Regions from separate parts of the Alcanivorax sp. IL2 genome, predicted to be linked through region 1. Evidence: predicted binding sites of a transcription regulator. Region 1 holds the regulator's gene; the other holds the start of a gene.
What was found. Region 1 encodes LexA, which represses DNA repair genes until DNA is damaged. Its sites were predicted from a motif close to TACTGTNTANNTANACAGTA; they were not measured.

Region 1 (3,378 bases):
GGCAATGATGGTGAACTGCATCTGATCCATGTGATCGAGCCCCTGGCCCTGGCCTATGGTGCCGATGTGCCCATGGATGTGACCGATCTGCAAAGTGGCCTGATGACACAGGCCCGGGAAACCGCCGACACCTATGCCGGCCGGTATCAGATACCCGCCGATAATGTCCATGTGGAGCTGGGTTCCATCGAGAAGACCATCCTTGATCAGGCAGACAAGCTGGACGCCGATCTGATCGTGGTCGGCAGCCACACCCGCAGCGGCCTGGCCCTGCTACTGGGCTCTACCGCCCGCGGCCTGGTACCGGGGGCGCATTGCGATGTGTTGGCGGTGAAAGTGGATCAGAAAGGCAGTTAATAGTTAACAGTGAATAGTTAATAGCGCGCGTGCCGGCGCATCCCTGACTGAAACGTAAGAGGCCGCGTCCATCCCCTGGACGCGGCCTCTTGCGTTCACAAAACAGAAAACCTGTTCCGCGAAACTGTTCACTATTCACTGTTAACTATTAACTGCCTTCACGTTAGCTGCAACGCCCCCGTCCCTTCCGCTCCCTCTTCGTTCCAGCGACATAGCAGCTCCGCCAGGCCCTGGGCCTGCACCTTGAGGGCGGCCAGTTCTTCGCGGCTGCCTTTTTCGCCATGGAAAACCGGAAGTTTGCGCATAGACTGAACCAGTTCATGATCTGGCGACTGCATACGTTTGACTTCCAGGGTCCAGCGGATGTGATGAACGATCATGTGAAAGAACGCCAGCCGGGTGGTCAACGAATAAGGGCTGTCATCCTCATTGAATTCATTGAAATCCAGGCTCACCAATACCGCTTCACGGGCAGTCTCTGACACCTTGATAGTGGCGCTGCGCGGGGTGCCGAGCAACATGGAAAGGGTGCCAAAAACTTCCCCCGGCGATACGTAATAAAGCGGCGCTTCGCCGGTGGTATCAGACAGCACTTCAAGCTGCCCTCGCAGCAGGAAATACAGGGTGGAATCCACATCCCCGGCACGAATCACAGTATCACCGGAACCGGCTACCCAAAGGCGGGTATTGTGCTCAAGCTGGGCAAATTCGCTTTGATCGTCACGGGCAATTTCATTGAAAAACGGAACACCGGATAACAGCTGCCGGATCCGTTGTTGGCCGAAGTCATTATTATTGGCCTGCTCCATCTACTATCCCCAGGTCTGATGGAATTATTATCGAAGAGCCTGCCTGCAGGGCGAATCAACACAAAGACCCGCAACCATCCAGACGCTCCTTGCATTATGCTAGTGCCACCGCAGTCACAGGGCAACGATATCCTCCCGAAAGCGATGAAATTCAGCCCACCACAACTGTTCAAATAGCACTGTTCATATTATCAGTACCTATGCTAGCATCGGTTTTGTAGCACTGTTTGTCAGCCTTGGCTGACAGCCTGGTTAGCCAGAAGCGTCGATGACGCCCGGGTATGGAACCGAAATCCTGCGGGAAACATGGAGAAGGTTATGAGCAGCAAACTCACCGATCGCCAGCAACAGGTGCTGGACTGTATCCGCGAATGTATCGCCGATACCGGTATGGCACCCACTCGCGCGGAAATTGCCGACATCATGGGCTTTCAGTCCAAAAATGCCGCCTCTGACCATTTGCGAGCCCTGGAACGCAAGGGCTTTATCAAACTCCACAGTGACCGCTCCCGGGGCATTCAATTGCTCGACAATGCTTACTGGTCGGAAGAAGAATTACCGATAGTCGGCAAAGTGGCCGCAGGGGTCCCCATTGAGGCCATCGAAAATGTGGAACGCACCGTGCCGGTGCCCCAGGGTCTGTTCAAGCAACGCCCTACTTACCTGTTGAAGGTACAGGGCGACAGCATGATCGAAGCAGGCATCTTTGATGGCGACCTGATTGCCGTGCGCAAATCCAACGTGGCACGCTCCGGAGAGATCGTGGTTGCCCGCATTGACGAAGAAGTCACAGTGAAGACCCTAAAGTTGAATAAATCCAGCGCCACCCTGTTACCGGCTAATGAAGCTTATGAGCCCATCAAGGTGCCGGCTGATCAACTGATCATCGAGGGGATTTTCGTGGGGTTGATCCGTGATCCGAATTCTTACTAGTGCCATTCTGCTATTTATGAGTGTTGCCGCCATGTCCGATACGCATCTGCTCGCTCCCTGCCCGGATTCGCCCAACTGCGTCTCCAGCCTGGCCAAAGACGAAGATCGCCGGGTAGCGCCTCTGCAAGTAGCAAAAACTCGCAAGGCCAGCATGACTCGTCTACAGGCTCTGCTGCGGCAGCTTGACCGCGTCGAGTTCGATGTGGTCGGCCAGTCCCGTATTCAGGCCCGCTTCTCCAGCCGACTGCTGCGTTTCGTGGATGATGTGACCTTCTATATTCGTGAAGACGGCGTGGTAGAGGTTCGTTCCGCATCGCGAGTGGGCTACTGGGATTTAGGTGCCAACCGTCGTCGGGTAGAATCCCTGCGCGAACAACTGGCGGAGCAGGCCCCTGATGAAAGAACCTCACACTACTCACTGCAAGACCGACATTCCCCATTGGGCTGATATCGGCGTCAATCTGACCGACAAGCAGTTCCGGGATGATCAGGATGAGGTACTCGAACGGGCCCGTTCTGCCGGGGTGACCTGGCAACTACTGACCGGCACCAATGTGGACGAATCCCGCCTGGCCATGGAGCTGGCCAGCCAGCACGATGACCTGTTTTCCACTGCCGGCCTGCATCCCCATAGCGCCCGTTTCTACTCCCCTGCCCTGGAAAAGGAGCTACGGGAATTGCTAACCCAGAAATCCGTAAAAGCCGCCGGCGAAATGGGGCTGGATTTCAATCGTGACTTTTCCCCACGCCCGGACCAGGAACGTGCCTTCGAGGCCCAGCTCGCCCTGGCTGTGGAATACCGGCTACCGGTGTTTCTCCACGAACGCGATGCCCACGAGCGCTTTGCACCCATTCTGAAAGCCCACCGGGATCACCTTGTCGGTGCGGTCGTACACTGCTTTACCGGCTCGCGTCAGGCGCTTTTCGATTATCTGGATCTGGATTGCCACATCGGCATCACCGGCTGGGTGTGCGATGAGCGCCGCGGCAAGCCGCTGGCCGAGCTGGTGCACAATATCCCGGATAACCGGCTGTTGCTGGAAACCGATGCCCCCTATCTGTTGCCCCGCGACCTGCCGGAACCCCCTCCGAAAAAACGGCGCAATGAACCTTCATTGCTACCCTGGATTGGCAAACGGGTGGCGACTTTGCGGGAGCAGGATGTGGCCAGCGTAGCGCAGTTGACCTCTGCCAATGCCCGAGCGCTGTTTACACCTAACCTCTGACTCCAGGCATCCAGGATCCCATTCTTTGTTGTGGGAGGCCCCCAATCCGACGG
Region 2 (3,378 bases), 740 kb from region 1:
CGCTGTCTGAGCCCTACCCTCTGCCCCGCGGCTCATCGAGCCCGGGGCAGATCGGCCCAGCGGGTAGTATAGGCCGGCGATAAATGGGCCCGGCGCATGGCCCAGACACACCGTTCACTCTGATTCATCCCCCGGCCCGCCAACCATACCTTGCCCTTGCCGCTGCGGTTGATGGTATCCATCACCTGCATTAACGCCTTCCCTTCCTCCGCGTTGTCGTCCTCCCGAAAAAGGGTGACCTGCTCGCGCCCCGCCGGCCCCAGGTCCGTCAGCATGACACCCGCCTTGCCATAGCGATAACCGGCCTGCCAGAGGGCCTCTACCATCTCCACCGCGTGGCGCACCATTACCCGGGTATCTACCGTGGCTGGCGACAGACTTGCCCGGGCAGAATCGGGGAATAACTGCTGCGGCTTACCCATCGGGGCGGTACGCAGATAGACACTGATAGCACCGGCACTGAGTCCTTCTGCACGCATGCTTTCTGCCGCCCGGGCAGCGAAGTCACTAACCGCCTGACGCACCGCTGCCAGCGACGCCACCGGCTCCCCGAAAGAGCGGGAATGGATAATTTGCTGACGGGGCTCATGGCGAGCTTCCAGGGGGAGGCAACTCTCACCGTTCAACTCCCGTACCACCCGTTCCTGAACCACCGAGAACCGCTTGCGGATCAGACGGTAGTCGGCACGGGCCAGATCCAGAGCCGTCTCGATATCCATATCATTCAGCCGCTGCCCCAGGCGCCGGCCGATACCCCAGACCGCCGAGACCGGCGTACGTGCCAGCAAGCGCTCACGCCACCGCGGATCCGTCAGCACCAGCACACCCCCGGTCTGTGGGTACGTCTTGGCGGCATGATTGGCCAGCTTCGCCAGGGTCTTGGTGGGAGCCACCCCCACACACACTGGCACACCCACCCACTTTGCGACCCGTTCGCGGAGCGCCAATCCCAGCGGCTGAAGCTCCTCAGCTGGCATCAGGGACAGATCCAGAAAAGCCTCATCGATGGAGTACACCTCCACCGCCGGCACCAGGGTAGCCAGTGACGCCATCACCCGCCGGGAGAGATCCCCGTAGAGTACATAGTTGGAGGAGAACACCGCGACCCGGTGCTTGCGAATCAGATCCCGAGCCTCGAACAATGGCATGCCGGTTCTCACTCCCAGCGCCTTGGCCTCGGCAGAACCGGCCACGATGCAGCCGTCATTATTGGACAGCACCACCACCGGACGCCCCGCCAGATCCGGTCGAAAAACGCGCTCACAGGAGGCATAGAAACTGTTGCAATCGACCAGGGCAAACATGGCACTCACCGCCGGGACCGGGCCACCGACCGGTGTGCATGAAGGGAAAATGTCACCACACCAAACAACTCCCACTCCTGATCTGACAGCGATATCGCTGCATAGCGAGGGTTACGTGGCATCAGCATGGGCTGTGGCCTCAGCCGCAACTCCTTCACGGTGAACTCCCCATTCAGCGACGCCACCACCACATCACCGTGGGATGGCTCCAGGGAGCGATCCACCACCAGAATGTCGTCCGGGAAAATTCCCGCGTCCAGCATGGAGTCCCCCTCTACCCGAAGCAGAAAAGTGGCCTCCTGCTGGCCAATGCATAGCTGATTCAGATCCAGCGGCGCCTCCATATAACCCTGGGCCGGGGACGGAAAACCGGCAGCAACACGTTCGGTGAAAAAAGGCAGCGCAATCATGAGACACCACAGGAAAGATAACGATGGAGCCATGCTATCAAATACTGTACCTATGTACAGTTAAATGACATTTCCACACCATCGATACCGGCCCTGACAGAACACACAGCAACGTAACAAAACGCAAAGAAAGGCATATCCAAACGCCGCCATGGCTGCCTTAGGGTTGGCATTAACAATGCCGCCATCAGGGTGTAGTCATGATGCTTGAAGGTAACCCGGGCTGGATGTCCGACTTTCTGGAAGAAATGGGGCTGCCGGCCAGCGCCGCGTTTCAGGGATATGTGCTCTATCACCGAGAAAGTGACAGCTTTGTCGCCGACGCACCTGACCCGTCCTTTCCCCATTATGTGAAGCCTTGCGCCTGGGCTCACCGCTACCCTTACATCATGCTGGCGCGGGACGCCGCCACAGACATGGAGGACGGCATGCAGGTGCAGGTGCTGTTCCGGCTCGGCGGACAGTTTCTTGCCTACCCGATCTGAAAACGCCGGAGCCGGAAAAACAAAAAGCCACCCGATGGGTGGCTTTTTTTGATATGGAGCGGGTGAAGAGAATCGAACTCTCGTATGCAGCTTGGGAAGCTGCCGTTCTACCATTGAACTACACCCGCTTGAACAACCGGCAATATAGTCAAAAGGATGCGCCTTTGCCAGCGCTGATGTGGGCACGCCATCATGACAGGTTTGAGGTTACACTGCGGAAAGAGTCTCTAAGTAACCGTTTGCGTGCTCAGAGACTGCCTAAAGATCAGAATGACAAAGAGGAGCATGGCCATGCCAATGGCGTTTGTGAGTGGGGCCCGGGGGTTTCTCGGTGGACACATCGTCGACCAGCTACTGGAAAAAGGCTGGGACGTCACTGCGGTCATACGGCCACGGGGTGATGCCGCGGCGCTTCAGGCCAAAGGCATTCAGGTAGTACAGGCTCCGCTGGATAATGCCACCGAATTGGCCCTGGTGATGCCGGCAGCGCCGGATGCCGTCTTTCACGTGGCCGGCAATACCAGCCTGTGGCGGCGTGGCAACGCGCAACAGTACCGGGATAACGTACTGGGCACCCGAGCCATGGTCAGCGCGGCACTGAAAAACGTGGCGGCCCGATTTGTCCATACCTCCTCAATCTCCGCCTGGGGCATTCAGGACACCCCCATCAACGAACAGACGTCCTCCAATGCGGCCAACGACTGGATCGGCTACAACCGCAGCAAGTACCTCGCCGAACAGGAAATAGAGAATGGTATCCGCCAGGGGCTGGACGCGGTGATCCTGAATCCCTGCGGCATTATCGGCGCTGGTGACACCCATAACTGGTCGCAGATGATCAAGTTGATCCAGGACGGCAAGCTGCCGGGGGTGCCGCCGGGCGGGGGTAACTTCTGTGCCGTTGAAGAGGTGGCCAAGGCCCACCTGTCAGCCCTGGAACACGGCCAATGCGGCGAGCGCTATATCCTGGCCGGGGTGGAAGCCAGCTTTCTGGAACTGGTGCAGACCATTGCCGGGCAACTCGGTAAAAAAGCCCCGTCGCGAACCGTACCGCCGGCGGTATTGAAACTGGCCGGGCAGCTATACCCCATCGGCAGCCTGTTTACCGGTAATGAGCCTCGGCTGACACCGGAAAAAGTGGCCTTGGTCACCAGCCGGGTGCATGCCGACGGCAGTAAA

Region 2: a site for LexA is predicted at 1,757-1,776, ahead of ACMG4N_RS12805 (LexA family protein). Genes of this name have one in related genera too.

What each region holds. Positions count from the first base shown of each region.
Region 1 covers NZ_CP179932.1:2,016,392-2,019,769, reverse strand. The annotation lists gene ACMG4N_RS09435 (universal stress protein) at 1-357, shown strand, start outside; gene ACMG4N_RS09430 (cyclic nucleotide-binding domain-containing protein) at 516-1,166, opposite strand; gene lexA (transcriptional repressor LexA) at 1,485-2,099, shown strand; gene ACMG4N_RS09420 (DUF1499 domain-containing protein) at 2,131-2,547, shown strand; gene ACMG4N_RS09415 (TatD family hydrolase) at 2,495-3,325, shown strand.
Region 2 covers NZ_CP179932.1:2,759,121-2,762,498, forward strand. The annotation lists gene ACMG4N_RS12795 (DUF3336 domain-containing protein) at 1-10, shown strand, start outside; gene umuC (translesion error-prone DNA polymerase V subunit UmuC) at 33-1,304, opposite strand; gene ACMG4N_RS12805 (LexA family protein) at 1,310-1,747, opposite strand; gene ACMG4N_RS12810 (hypothetical protein) at 1,915-2,199, shown strand; tRNA gene ACMG4N_RS12815 (tRNA-Gly) at 2,254-2,327, opposite strand; gene ACMG4N_RS12820 (SDR family oxidoreductase) at 2,491-3,378, shown strand, end outside.